Regions from separate parts of the Peribacillus sp. NPDC046944 genome, predicted to be linked through region 1. Evidence: riboswitches for the same ligand, from Rfam matches in the RefSeq annotation. Region 1 holds a riboswitch; the other holds the start of a gene.
The links. Region 1 has a riboswitch for S-adenosylmethionine ahead of ACQKIC_RS15785 (Na+/H+ antiporter NhaC family protein). Riboswitches for the same ligand answer to the same signal wherever they lie in the genome.

Region 1 (7,543 bases):
AAGGCTTTCGTGATTATCATCCTAGGAGGGATGGGAAGCGTTCCAGGTGCAATCGTTGGTGGATATATTCTTGGATTCAGTGAAAGCCTTGGCGCAACCTATATATCCAATGATTATAAGGATATCATAGCCTTCTTCCTTTTAGTAGTCATCTTAACGGTCAAACCGACGGGTCTTTTCGCAAAGGGGGAGAGGTAGTTTGAATATCTTATCAAAACGAAATGTCATCTTAATTTTGATCATCCTGGCCTTTTTATTTCCAATCATCGCGCAGAATGACTATTACGTTCATATGTTAACGTTGTCTTTCATCTGGGCAATCGCGGTATATGGAATTAATCTGTTAGCGGGCTATACGGGCTATCTTTCGCTTGCCCATGCTGGATACTTTGCCATTGGGGCGTACTCATTGGGGTTATTGACGGTAAAAGCGGGAATGAACTTTTGGTTGGCACTGGTCTTGTCTTGCCTAATTTCAGGGGCGATTGGTTTTTTGGTCGGCTTAATAGCATTGAGAACAAAAGAACACTTTTTCGCAATTTATACTTTATGCGTCGGATATATCATCTACCTGGTCATCGATAAATGGGAAGGTCTTACAGAAGGAGTTAGAGGCTTGATTGGGATTCCGGCCCCTGGAAATATCGGACCCATCACTTTCGAGACGGCCGCTTCACAATATTATTTGGTGCTCATTTTCCTACTTGGCGTCATTTTGGTCATGTATCGTATTGTTCATTCGTTGACAGGGAGAACCTATATGGCCATCAGGAATAGTGAGGAACTTGCCCAAACGATAGGCATATCCACGATGAAGAATAAGTTGACCGCATTTGTTCTTTCTACATTTTTTGCAGGCTTGGCAGGTGCCTTATATGCTTCATTCGTGCGGTTTATCGGACCGGATATCGGGTCTACGGCCATAATGTTCGACTTGTTGATGTATCTACTGGTCGGCGGAATAGGAACTCTATCGGGACCTTTGGTTGGAACTTTGCTTCTCGTCATACTATCCCAGAATCTACAATTTCTCCAAGAGTATCGAATGTTGATCTTTGGACCTTTACTTACGTTGATCATCATTTTCTATCCACGCGGTATTTCGGGTGCATTCTTTGATTGGAAAATTAAACGAAGAGATAAGAAACAACTGATTATGAGTAAGGACGTTCCGGTTAATGCGGAGGAGGGATGAAGATGTTTATCGAAACGAAGAATTTAACAAAGAGTTTCGGGGGATTGGCAGCTGTAAAAAATGTGGATTTCACCATTGAAAAAGGAAAGATCAATGCGATTATCGGGCCTAATGGAGCCGGGAAGTCTACGTTTTTCAACTTGATCAGCGGCTTCCATCGTCCAAGTTCTGGAGCAGTCCTCTTCAAAGGGAAAGACATCACGAAGCTTCCTGCCAATGAAATAGCGGGACTTGGCATAGCAAGAACATTCCAAACGACTAGTCTTTTTGAACAATCCACCATCTTGGATAACGTGATTGTCGGACATAGGCTTCGCACTAAATCGAATTTGGTAGATGCTATCCTAAGGACGAAGAGGTTAAAACGGGAGGAAAAGACCTGTCGTGATAAAGCGATGGAAGTTTTGAGAATTGTCGGCTTAATGGATGCGGCAAATAAGATGGTCTCGAGTATTTCTCAAGAGGAAAAGAAGAGGACGGCGATTGCCCTTGCCCTTGCGACGGATCCGGAAATCATCTTTCTTGATGAACCGGCTGCCGGCATAAACCCTGATGAAACAGAAGGGCTTACAGAACTGATCAAGGAGTTAAATCAGTCAGGCTTCACGATTTGCTTGATCGAGCACAAGATGCATATGATCATGAACTTAGCTGACCATATCATGGTCCTGAATTACGGGGAAAAAATTGCTGAGGGCACTCCAAAAGAAATCAGGGGGAATGAGGCGGTTATTAAAGCCTATTTAGGAGGTAGTGCTAGTGCTTAAGTTAACTGATGTTACTGTATGTTATGGGAGCTTCACTGCGATTAAGCAAGTGAATATTGAAGTGGAAAAGGGAGAAATTGTCGTTCTATTGGGGGCGAATGGAGCAGGTAAAAGCACGACATTCCGTTCTATCAGCGGCATAAGCAAGCTGGCTCAGGGTGAAATTCATTTTGAGGAACTGGCTATCGGAGGTAGGGCTCCGGATAAGAATGTCCAAGCTGGAATCGTGCAATGTGCAGAAGGGCGGAAACTGTTTCCTCAGATGACTGTCCAGGAAAACTTGAAGATGGGAGCTTACGTACATCGAAAAAAAAAGATGGAAATCAAGTCCTCGTTGGAAAATGTCTATCATTTATTTCCTATTTTAAAAGAAAAACTCCATGATGAAGCCGGAAGCCTGAGTGGTGGACAACAACAGATGCTGGCCATTGGCAGGGCTTTGATGTCTAAACCGAAGCTTTTGATGCTAGATGAACCTTCTGTGGGCCTCGCTCCTTTGATTGTTGAACAGATGTTCCAAGTCATCGAAGAAATAAACCGGGAAGGAATAACCGTTCTACTAGCCGAACAGAATGCGAATGCTGCTCTTAGCATTGCAGATAAAGGATATGTTTTTGAAAATGGGGAAATTGTCGTTGAAGGGACCGCAAAAGAATTATTGTCTAACGATGAAGTACGGAAAGCCTATATCGGAGCATAAGAGTTTAAAAATGAATGGGGGATTTTTATGAAAAAGTTGAGTGTATTCTTTGTAATGCTATTACTCGTCCTAACGGCACTAGTGGGGTGTAACAAGGGAGACAGCCCTGCATCAAGTGGGGGAGGAAAGGCCAGTAAAGGGAAGAATGTTGTCAATATCGGTTTTAGCGGCCCTTTGAGTGGAGCAGCAGCCTTATATGGAAAACGAACGTTAAATGGTATGGAGATGGCTGTAAATGAAATAAACGATGCCGGTGGATTCGAAGTGGAAGGGGAAAAATATACGCTCAACCTGGTTTCGTTGGATGATAAGTACTTACCGAATGAAACGGGTTCAAATGCTAAACGTTTAATCCAGGAATATAAAACTCCGATTATTTTCACTCCTCATAGCGGAGGGATACTCGCCCTACAGGTTTTTAACGAAAAAGAGAATTTCATCATCGGTGCCTATTCGAGTGAACCAGCTATCACGGAAAGCGGAAATTCATTAACAGTGAGGATCCCGCCAAATTATGAAGGGTATATTGAACCGTTTTCTACGTATGCAATGGAAAACTTCGGCAAAAAGATTGCGGCATTGCCACCATCTTCCCAGTACGGGAAAGACTGGGCGGAAAACCTACTTCCTCATTGGGAAAAACAAGGTGGTAAAGTCGTCTATAATGCCTCAATTGATTTTTCTAAAGAAACGGATTTCTTCACGACTGTTACAAATGCTCTAAAAGAAAAGCCTGATGTCCTTTTCATCGGTGGGGCGTCAGAGCCTACGGCCAAGGTTGCAAAACAAGCAAGAGAACTAGGTTTTAAAGGCGGTTTCATTATTATGGACCAGGCGAAACTGGATCAAATGAAGCCTATTGCCGGTTCATACGAAACATTGGAAGGTTCGATAGGTGTTCTTCCGCTTATCAACTCCAATGAAGAAGCAGCACCGGCATTCATTGATAAATATAAAAAAATTTATAAGGAAGATGCTAGTTCTGAAGTGGGGTTGAATTACATTGCTATGTATGCCTTTGTGGAGGCAATGAAAGCGGCAGGAACAGTCGATGATGTGAAAGCCATCCGTGAACATATGCAGGATGGGCTGACAAATACGGCACCTGAACAGAAAATTTATAATATACCTTCGATTGACGAAAATGGTGGATTCGCAGCAAAAGTCGTTGTAGGAGCGGTAGAAGATGGGAAAGTAGTACCCATCAGTGTAGAAGAGTGAAGTGTCATGTGCTTTCACACTAGCTACCTTTACGCCCCGAAGACTAAAAACTAATGCATTCAATAAGTTTATAAAAATCTTTAATACTTTACCTTGCGAAAACTCTTAAAATGCTGTACTCTTATATTTGCTTTGAAAAAATGAATATTTCTTACTTCTTATCAAGAGAGACTGAGGGACTGGCCCGAAGATGTCTCGGCAGCAGACTTATTTAGAGTGCTGTGCCAAATCCAGCAGGCGATCGACCTGAAAGATAAGAGGAGTGTTTATAGATTAAAAGACCTCTTCTTGTAATAAAACGGAAGAGGTCTTTTTGTACTCATAGGATAGGAATCTGTTCTTGATGGTATGTTACTGATTTTATAATCAAGCCCATATTAAAATGAAGGGATGCCGGAAAATTTAGAGAGTCCAAAAAGAGTATCCATTACCATGCAAAAATAATAAAGAGGTGTACATCATGAGTTTAGACAATAAAGGGAATCCATGGGCTTTAACGCCGTTTATCGTTTTTTTGATATTATTTATAGGTTCAGGTGTTATTACAAAAGATTTTTACACATTTCCAGTGATTGTTGCCATTGCCATTGCATCTGCTGCGGCACTGGCAATGAATCGAAAGGAATCATTCAATCACAAAGTAGAAATCTTTTGTAAAGGTGCCGGGGATTCAAATATTATGTTGATGGTTGTCATATTCCTATTGGCTGGGGCTTTTTCGGAAGTGGCAAATGGGATGGGAGCCGTAGCGTCTACGGTGAATCTAGCACTTTCGATCGTTCCGCAAAATCTATTAATGGTGGGGTTATTTATTATCGCCTGTTTTATCTCATTATCTATGGGGACAAGTATGGGAACGATAGTAGCTTTAGCACCAATTGGAGTAGGAATTAGTGGACAAACCGATATTTCAGTTGCCCTTTCCATGGCTGCGGTCATTGGTGGCGCCATGTTCGGTGATAATCTTTCTTTCATTTCGGATACGACTATAGCAGCTGTACGTATACAGGGAACGAAAATGAAAGACAAATTCAAAGTGAACTTTTTTATTGTTTTACCTGCTGCGATAATTACATGTGTTATCCTTGGTTTTCTGACAATGGGTGAACAAGCTACAATCTCTGGAGAAGCCTACAGTTGGGTCAAAATTCTACCTTACCTTTGTGTTCTAGTGGCAGCATTAGCGGGAATCAATGTATTCTTGGTTCTCTCTATCGGCATTGTCTTTGCTGGAATCATCGGTTTAGCGGATGGTAGTTATCATGCAATGGAGGTTATTCAAAAAGCAGGAGATGGAATGGCTGGGATGTATGAAATCTCCTTCTTAGCAATCTTGATTGCAGGCATGGTTTCGGTTATCAAACATAACGGTGGCATCGATTATCTACTGAACCTCGTGACGAGAAAGAGCAAATCAAAAAAAAGTGCAGAGTTCAGCATCGCGGGATTGGTTGCTTTAACGAATCTTTCAACGGCAAATAATACCATATCCATCATCATTGCTGGTCCACTCGCAAAAAACATTGCCGAAAAGTATGAAATTGATCCCCGGAAATCTGCCAGCTTGCTCGATGTTTTCGCTTGTAGTATTCAAGGATTATTGCCATACGGGGCACAACTACTTTTAGCTGCCGGTGTTGCACACATCTCTCCTATCAGTATCCTACCCTATTCTTTCTATCCAGTCTTGATCGGGATTTCAGGAATCATAGCCATTTTAATAGGTTTTCCCCGGTTCTCTAAGAAGAAATAAAAATAGTATGGTTGGAAGAGTATCGATGAATCATGAATGTTGCCCTGGAGCATTGTCTCCAGGGCTTTTTTAGGGTAAGGTAAGTGACTTCGAATGGAAAGTGTAGACGAAATCTTTAATTCTTTAATATTCCAAAAAACTAATAACCTCCTTCAATAATATTAAAATAGTATAATTACATACAATATACGGAGTCATTTTTATTCTTAAGTGTTTACTATTTTGTAAAAGCGGGAACTCTAAAGGTATTGTATTGAAATAATTAGAGGTGGGTTCGTTTAAAAATGGAGATAGTAGAAAAGTTTATTACTGAAACAAATGATTTATTATGGTCATCTATACTGATTATATTATTAATTGGAATGGGCATTTATTTTTCTTTTCGGACTAAATTCGTACAATTTAGAATGGTGAAAGAAATGATTAGGTTATTAGGAGAAGGTGCTACAGCAGATAAGAAAGGTGTATCATCGTTTCAGGCCTTTTGTATCAGCACGGCTTCCCGGGTAGGAACGGGGAATCTGGCAGGTGTGGCTATAGCCATAACAACTGGTGGTCCGGGAGCAGTTTTCTGGATGTGGTTAATCGCATTGATCGGATCTGCTTCTGCTTTCATTGAAAGTACACTTGCTCAAATTTACAAGGTCAAAGACGGAGAAGCATTCCGTGGTGGTCCAGCTTATTATATGGAAAAAGCATTAAATGCACGTTGGATGGGTATCACGTTTGCTGTTTTGATTTCATTGACTTTTGGACTTGCTTTCAATTCTGTACAGGCCAATACGATTACAAGCGCATTCCAAGCATCTTTTGGGGTCGATAAATGGATTACTGCACTTATTTTGGCTATCATAACGGCTGTTATCATTTTTGGCGGAATTAAGATGGTTGCTAAAGTGTCTGAAGTCATCGTGCCAATCATGGCAGGAGCTTATGTGTTAGTAGCTTTAGTTGTCATCATATTAAATATAACCGAGTTACCTAGTGTTCTTGCTTTAATCTTTGAAAGTGCATTCGATGGATTAAGGGAGATTGCTAGTGGTGCACTGGGTGCAGCCATGATGAACGGAATCAAGCGTGGCTTGTTCTCAAATGAGGCTGGAATGGGGAGCGCACCTAATGCGGGTGCTACAGCAGATGTCACCCATCCGGTAAAACAAGGTCTAATCCAGTCACTAGGCGTTTTTGTTGATACGCTCATCATATGTAGCTCGACGGCCTTTATCATCTTGTTTTCCGGCCTATATTCATCAAAGGAAACGGATGGAATTGTTCTTACGCAGAATGCTCTTAGCGAGAGTTTAGGATCTTGGGCTGGGATTTTTCTTGCCATTATTGTCCTATTATTTGCGTTTAGTTCGATTGTTGGAAACTACTATTATGGAGAATCCAATATCAGTTTTATTAATGAAAAGAAAGTTTGGATAAATATTTATCGTGCAGCAGTCGTTGGAATGGTCATATTCGGATCAATGGCTTCGCTCGAGTTTGTATGGAATCTAGCAGATTTGTTGATGGGATCAATGGCCATCATAAACCTGATAGCCATAGCCTTGCTAGGGAAAATAGCTTTCGCCGCACTTGCTGATTATCAAAAGCAAAAGAAAGATGGCAAGAATCCCGTTTTCCATGTAAGTAACATTAAGGGATTGAAAAATGTTGAATGCTGGGGTGAACCAACCGATTACGTGGAAGAATCCAGTAAAAAGGAATTCAAATAGAATCTAAATTATGGACAAAAGGGACCTCGATACTATTTCGAGGTCTTTTTTTATACCTCTTGATAGCCCAATATAACCACACATCTTAATCCAGGTTATGTCTCTTTCTAATATTCTATTACCCTGTGAATAAATACCTTTATAAAATGGACCAATTTATAATTCAATATTCCTATTTATTTATTG
Region 2 (7,543 bases), on a different contig from region 1:
CTTCCTTCGGCGTTTCTGTTTCTACTGCCGGTTTATCTTCAGCTTCCGACTCGGGGATAGCTTCTGATTCCTCCCCCGTTTGGTCATCCGTCGTTTCCTCTAAATCCGTCTCCTCTTCAACTGGTTCTACGTCGGCTTCTTCCGTTTTCACCAACATTTCCGTAGCCTTTTGAACCATCAACTTGCCTTCTTCAAACTTTGCCTTATATGCGGCTGCCTCTTCGAAAAAGACCTGTGCTCCTTCTACATCCTGTTCTTCATATTTTTTCATTCCATCGTAAAGTAGGCCTGATAGCTCCATCAGCTCTTTCGCTTCCGCAGTGGGATCATCTTCATAAGCCAACTCAAATGCTTCATGTGCTTCTAAATAATTCTCTTCCTTTAGTTGGCTTTTCCCCAATTCCATGTTTGAGTCATACATCCTCGTTGCACAACCTGAAACGATAAATACCATCAATAAAATACATACGGATAATTTCTTCATAGTAGCACTCCCCATCCTTGTTAAATGTCCTAAGTTGTCCTATCAATCTCTAAATCTATCTTACCCTATTTCATAAGAAATATCTGACATCTATGTATGAAAGCGACTTTTTTATGGGATATTCATTTTTAGGGTTACTTTTTTACAAATAGTGGTACATCATAATTAAACACTTGAAGGGGTGGTATAAATGAGTCAAGAAAAGCAGACGTATCATGTGGATTTAGTGAGTGGAGATATTCTGGCACAGAAACTAGATGAAAACCCAAGCTTCACCATACAAGCGAATGATGACGAATTAGCCGAGTTAAAGCAATGTTTGGACGATCATCTGAAAGATGATCTTGAAGCTTTTGCCCGTTCTCACGTACCTTATCTTCTCTACCATCATGACCGGGCCAATGATAAATATGATGCGGCCATGAAAAAACTATACCGGATCATATACAGGTTAGGTGACGAGGCCGCCCGGAATCACATTGAGGAGATTGGCATATTGGAGGATAACAAATTCGAGGGAGACAGTGAAATCCAGAAGTTTAAATAAGCACCCCATTAGAACAGGATCTTATATATGAAGATTCTGTTTCTTTTTTCATATAAGGAGGTAGGGATGATAAGAGCGATGAAGTTTGTCCTATTGGCTTGCTCTCTTTGTCTACTGTATGGCTGCATGCAAAATCCATCCAGTAAAAAAACCGTGGAGGAAAGTGAAGCAAGCCCAACAACGGAAGAGTCCTCTGAAGAAAGCGGCCTCGAGCAAGGGGTCAGCCAAGTGGCGGAAGGATATTCACAGGCACCCGGGGAAAACGATGCAATCGGTTCAGATAAAGAAAAAGAAATTTATCTTTACATGAAGTCACTATACAACACTGGAGGACAGAATACCCAAGACGCCATCACGGAAAAGGCGAGTAACAAATTCGAGATTACACAAGAACAGGCCGGTACGATTTATATGCAGTATGAAATGAAGTTATCCAAGCCCAAATGAAAAATCCGCTACACTGAAACAAAAGACCAGCAATCATGGCGACTGCTGGTCCTTAATGTTTCAGTGTTTTTGTTTATAATAGGTCACAGCCAAGGCAAGGGCGAGAACTGCGCCTTTCACGATGTCCATTGCATAATATGGGACCGACATCATGATTAGCCCATTTTGCAGGATACCAATCAAAACGGCCCCGATGAACGTTCCGAAAGCATTCGGTTTACCTGCTCCTAGAACAGAAGAACCAATGAAGGCCGCCGCCACCGCATCCATTAAATAGGGAGAACCTGAATTGATTTCTGATGTCATGACGCGGGAAGCAAGGACGATCCCGCCGATAGCAGCGAACAGCGCCGACAGAAGATAGGCCACTACTTTATATTTATTGACTGAGATTCCCGAAAGTCTAGCCGCCTCCTTATTTCCGCCAATGATGTACATATAACGGCCATGCTTCGTGTAGGTCAAAAAGATATGAGTCGCAACGACAATGACGCCCATGATCAGGATAATCCAAGGCACTTGTCCGATTTTGGCGAAAAATGGGCTGATTAAACCTGTAGCGAATGTTCCATCAGGCATCACCATGTTTTGTGAAACCGTGGCCCCTTTTGTATAAGTAAGGGCAAGCCCTTGAATGATGAACATGGTCGCCAATGTCATCAGCATGTCCGGGATCCTTAACTTTACAATCATGAATGAATTCAATGCGCCCACCACAAGCGAAGCACCAATGGCCGCTATTATCGCAATCAACGTATCCTGGGAAAACCAGACAAACATCGAGATGACGATGGCATTGGCTAATGAGGCAACGGAGCCAACTGACAAATCGAAGCCGTCAACCGTCAAGGAAATCGTGATCCCGATGGCGATGATCGTCACGATGGAGATGGAACGTAAAATGTTAATAAGATTATTCGTTTGAATGAACGATGGATTTGCAATAGCAAAAACGGCAATCAAGATGATGATCGTCAGAATCGTTCCATATTTATAAAAGAATTCGAACAGATCAACTTTTTTCCTGGCTGGCGTTGTTGGTTTCTCTGTAAGAACCGGAATTGGTGTACTCATCCTATTTGCCCCCTGTTGAGTAGAATAGTAGTTCTTCTTCATTTGTCTTGCTTGTCTCTAGCTCCTTGACCATCCTTCCGTCATATAAAACATAGGTCCTGTTTGTGATTCCTATGATTTCGGCCAATTCGGATGATGCATAAATAATCGCTTTCCCCTTTTGGGCTAACTTTGCGATCAGTTCAAAAATATCCTTCTTGGCCCCGACGTCGACGCCTTTTGTCGGCTCATCGAATATGTATACATCCGCATCAGCCAATAACCACTTTCCGATGGCGATCTTTTGCTGATTGCCCCCTGATAGGTTTTCGACCTTCGCTTCCTCTGAAGGCGTTTTGATCCCAAGAGTGGCTATCAGGTCTTTCGCCTTTATCTTTTCTGCCTGGCGATCGACGAAGCTGAATGCCTTACTGAATTTCCCGACACTTGCAGCAGTCAGGTTCGTAGTAACAGACTCCTGTACGAGAACGCCTTCTTTCCTCCGTTCTTCGGGGACTAGTGCCAAGCCGCTCTTCACAGCATGATGGGGCGTTTTCAGAATAAGCTTCCTTCCATTCAACACAACTTCCCCCGTTATAATGGCCGTATGGCCGAAAAGCGTTTTACAAAGCTCCGTTTTTCCTGCCCCAACAAGACCCGCTAAACCGACTATCTCACCGGCCCTCACATGAAGACTGACATCTTTGACTTTATCGGCATCCGACAGTCGGTTCACTTCAAACATCACCGCACCTATCTCGGCATTCACGACGGGAAACTGTTCTTCCATTGACTTTCCAAGCATTTGCTCAATCACTTCGTTTTGTGTGATATCACTGATTCTACTGCGCCTCACACTCTTCCCATTTCTCATGATTGTAATGTCCTCACACACTTCAAATATCTCGGGTAGACGGTGAGAAATGAAAATAATGCCTACACCACGTTGCTTCAGCTCATTCACAATCCGGAATAGTTCCGTTGTTTCCGTATGGCTTAACGGAGCAGTCGGCTCATCGAGAATCAAGAATTTACATGCGGTTGAAACGGCCCTAGCTATCAAGACCATCTGCTTTTCGGCCAACGTAAGGTCCCTTACCAGTTTTTTCGAAGACACATGGATGTTCATTTCTTCCAAGATTTTCGTCGCTTTTCTATGTAATTCCTTCCACTTGATGATTTGTTTTCTCCCCATGTTCTGTACGGATTCATTCAGCATCACGTTCTCCGCAACCGTTAAATAAGGAATGAGGGCCGTATCCACTTCCTGATACACAATTTGAATGCCAGCTTCCTGTGCCGACTTTGGCGAACGGATATCCTGTACCTGGCCATTTAGGAAAATGTCGCCGGTATAATGGACATGAGCTCCTGATAAGACTTTCATTAGCGTCGATTTCCCTGCTCCATTTGCGCCGACCAATGCATGTGCTGTTCCCGACTGTACTGAAAAATTAACTTCACTAAGCGCTTTTACACCTGGAAACTCAATCGATATCTGTTTCATTTCTAGTTGAATGCCCATGTCCAATCCCTCCCATTAAACAGACACTCTCTTCAACTTGAAAGAGAGTGTCTACTGATTCTGATCGTTACTTCTTATAATGTTCTTTCAATACTTTCATCCAGTCTTCTTCAAATTCCGTTGATACTCCCCAGCCTTGAACAATGCCGGATAGATTGGTCATGTTGACAGCGTCCTTCGATGATTGAAGCTGTTTTTGAGATATCAATGATGCTTCTAAATCATAGGTTTGCGGCGTTTCTTCCCCCGCTAGTTTTTTCGCTAGCAGTCTCATATTCACTGCACCAATCAACTTCGGATCAACCGCTGCGGTATACGACCATGAGCTTCCTTTTGTTTGAATCTCCTGAAGGTCGGCATTGGACACGTCAATACCATAGATTTTCACTTCATCGCGCCCCGCTTCTTTTATCGCACGCGCTGCTCCGATAGCGAATGCATCCCATGTTGCGAAAATTGCGTCTATTTTACCTTTTGGATACTTGTTCAACATCGCCGATACCGCGTTTTGCGTCTGGACCGAAGTATCTGAAGATGCCACTCCGAATCTTTCAATTTCATGAATGCCAGGATTTTCTTTCAGCTTTTCTTGATACACGGCATTTCTTCTCACCATAGGAGGGAAACCATCTACCCAAAGGTATGCAATGTTCGCTTCGCCTTTTTGCTCTTCAATCAATTTGTCAAAAGCAAGAGTTGCCAATGCTTCGTCATCTTGTGAGGTTACTGTTACCCCATCAATTTTCGTTAAATCGCCGATGGAATCGAATGTGACTACGCTTTTCCCTGCATCAACCAACTTTTGTACGTCATTCACTGTCGCTGCATCATCACCATGGGAAATGATATAGCCATCATAGTCTTCCTCCAGAGCCTGAGCGATGGCGTCATGGAATTTAGCCGTATCGCCATTGGCCGTAAAAGTATCTACTTGGAAGCCAAGTGCTTCTCCTTCTTCTTGCGCCCCTGCTAAGTATTGGGCCGTGTGATCATCGCCGCCAATTTTACGAATGACTTTAATTTTAGCTCCCTCGCCTTTCGCAAATCGCTCTGGAACATTTTCAAAAGATACCTTTTCCTCTTTTTTCGCTTCCCCTGTACTTTGTCCCGAAGAACACCCCGTCAAAAGCAACGCCGAAGCGATGACTGAAACGAAAGCTCCTTTTAAAATTGATCTTCCCATTTTAATTCCCCCTATTTTTTACATTATTCTTATCTGTTAGCTCGGCATAAACACAAAATAAAAACCTCTCTAAAATAGAGAGGTTTAATCAGCTGGTTTGCAGACTTATCCCTCTCTTATCTGTCAAAACATTTCTGTTTTGCAGGATTTAGCACCAATTCCTAATTGGAACGGTTGCTGGGCATCGTAGGGCCAGTCCCTCCGCCACTCTTGATAAGAGAATATAATGTGTTACGTTTCGTTATGATAAGTACCACTTTATAGGGATATAGTCATTAAGTCAATAGTTTTTAGAATTTTTTAAATGTTTTATTTTCCTTGCAGTTTCGCCAGGCGTCTTTTCTCGATTTTTTCAAGGCGTTCGAATTGGCGTAGTTTCACTTCGAACAGGGTAATCGGATCACGGTAGACTTCAGGATTTTGTCTCATATGTTCCAATGTAGCCTGCTGTTCTTTGATTTCGGCTTTCGTCTGTTCGATATTTTTTTCAAGGATGGCAAATGGACTGCGGTAGAACAGGGATATGTCACGTTCCAAGGATTTTTCGAACAATCCAAACTGAGTAAGGAATCTGTCACTGATCATATCGGCAACATCCTGGAAGTCTTCATTTTCCAAGAACTTCTTATATCGATTGTACATATTCGCTTTATTTTGCGGAATCGCACCAAATAGCTTCCCGGCTCCCTTAAGAATCAACTGAGATGGGGTCCTTCTTAGTAATATGTTTACATTTTCTATTCGGATGCTGCTTGTCATCCGGTCCGCATCACGGCGCCAGTCATCCAAGACCCGGAAGTCCCCGGCCAGTACAATACGTTCTTCTTTATATAGCTCATTGAAGCCTGCGCTCATCTCATCCATGAACTGTTGGCTTTGCGTGAATTCTAACTCAGATGTAGCAATCCAGTCTTGAAGCGAGCGGAAATACTGCGGCATGATTTTATCGGATATAAATGCCTGGATCCGATCGTTCATTTCCTGATTCAACTGTATATGCACTTGGCTAAAGTCACTATTCTCAGATAATGTTTTAGAGCAATCACGCAGTAATTCAGGAATTCGTGTGGAAAGCTGTTTTTTCACTTCTTCTTTTAATAAGCGATAAGATCTTGTAATGTTTTCGGTTTTTTCTTTTTCCAAATCAGTCAACTGATTCGTAGCGCCATTCAACTTCACTTCCATCTGTTCATTCCAAGAAATCGAATGCTCGCATTTCCGTTCATTCGCTGCCCGTTTTTCTAATAGATAGGATAAAGTTTTACGCGTGAAGGCAAGGAGCTTCTCCGCCCTCATTTCCTTCCAATTGCTATCTTGATAGTTTGCGTGAAGGAAGACGGCTAGATCCTGCAGTTGCTGTTTGCTGTCATAAAGCTTGGAGAAAGCAAATACCTTCGCGTTCGGGAAATAAGCATTCACCTTATCCCATGTTTCATCTTCCATCCTGACTGCCACTTGATCACTATAGATGGTATCCATTTTATTCAGCAAGAAATGAATAGGAAGTTTAGGGGCCATTTGTTGCATTTCCAATAGCAAATCACGTTCACTGCCCGTGAAAGGTGCCCGTGCATCCAGAACGAACATCACTCCATCGCTCTCCAGTAAGTAATTTTGGAAGTCAGGGTCTACGCTTTTCTCTCCATTAAATCCTGGAGTATCCAGTAGACGCAGGCGATTATTTCTCAAATAATCACTGATGAGTGTCACATCGACAATCGTTCCGCGTTGACGACGCGTTTCATCCAACTCCGTTAACTCTTCGACCATTTTACGATCTGTATCGGTAATTTCATAGATTTCCAGGTCATCGCCATCTTTAACGCTCACAAGAGATGAATGGTCTTCCGCTGCAATGCTTTCACCCGCTATCGATTGAATGAAGGATGTCTTGCCATTTCCTGCACTTCCAACAAGAAGCAGATTGAAATTGCTCATATCCTTAATTCCCTCAACCATCCATTTCAGCTTATTGCCGACTGATAGATCATTGCTCTCTGCCCATTGAATGATGGAGTGAATCAGTTTTTCGCCTGCTTCGAGACCGCCTCCCAATCTAGGGGATTTCGCTAACAGACTTTCTGCATCTTGAACAACAAGTGCGCTCACTGTATCTGGGAAAATCTCATTCCAGGAAAGGACAGATGCCGCTGCAAATAACGAAATCTCCCCTTCAGAGATTTTCAACCAATTTTCCAACAGTCTTGGTACGACAGGACTTAACTCTTTGACTAAATGCGTACCTTCTAGTAATCCTGCATAGGCATCGCGATAATAGACGGAAAGCTCATCCCAAACATCCCC

Region 2: it holds a riboswitch for S-adenosylmethionine, as region 1 does, so the genes downstream of both, ACQKIC_RS04505 (sugar ABC transporter substrate-binding protein) here and ACQKIC_RS15785 (Na+/H+ antiporter NhaC family protein) in region 1, are expected to answer to the same signal.

Annotation. Positions count from the first base shown of each region.
Region 1 covers NZ_JBNNML010000008.1:158,048-165,590, forward strand. The annotation lists gene ACQKIC_RS15760 (branched-chain amino acid ABC transporter permease) at 1-198, shown strand, start outside; gene ACQKIC_RS15765 (branched-chain amino acid ABC transporter permease) at 200-1,195, shown strand; gene ACQKIC_RS15770 (ABC transporter ATP-binding protein) at 1,198-1,962, shown strand; gene ACQKIC_RS15775 (ABC transporter ATP-binding protein) at 1,955-2,662, shown strand; gene ACQKIC_RS15780 (ABC transporter substrate-binding protein) at 2,690-3,883, shown strand; SAM riboswitch class I at 4,039-4,143, shown strand; gene ACQKIC_RS15785 (Na+/H+ antiporter NhaC family protein) at 4,344-5,636, shown strand; gene ACQKIC_RS15790 (alanine/glycine:cation symporter family protein) at 5,921-7,357, shown strand.
Region 2 covers NZ_JBNNML010000002.1:313,321-320,863, reverse strand. The annotation lists gene ACQKIC_RS04530 (hypothetical protein) at 1-484, opposite strand, end outside; gene ACQKIC_RS04525 (hydrolase) at 675-1,031, shown strand; gene ACQKIC_RS04520 (hypothetical protein) at 1,098-1,478, shown strand; gene ACQKIC_RS04515 (ABC transporter permease) at 1,539-2,552, opposite strand; gene ACQKIC_RS04510 (sugar ABC transporter ATP-binding protein) at 2,554-4,056, opposite strand; gene ACQKIC_RS04505 (sugar ABC transporter substrate-binding protein) at 4,124-5,239, opposite strand; SAM riboswitch class I at 5,353-5,459, opposite strand; gene ACQKIC_RS04500 (GTP-binding protein) at 5,549-7,543, opposite strand, start outside.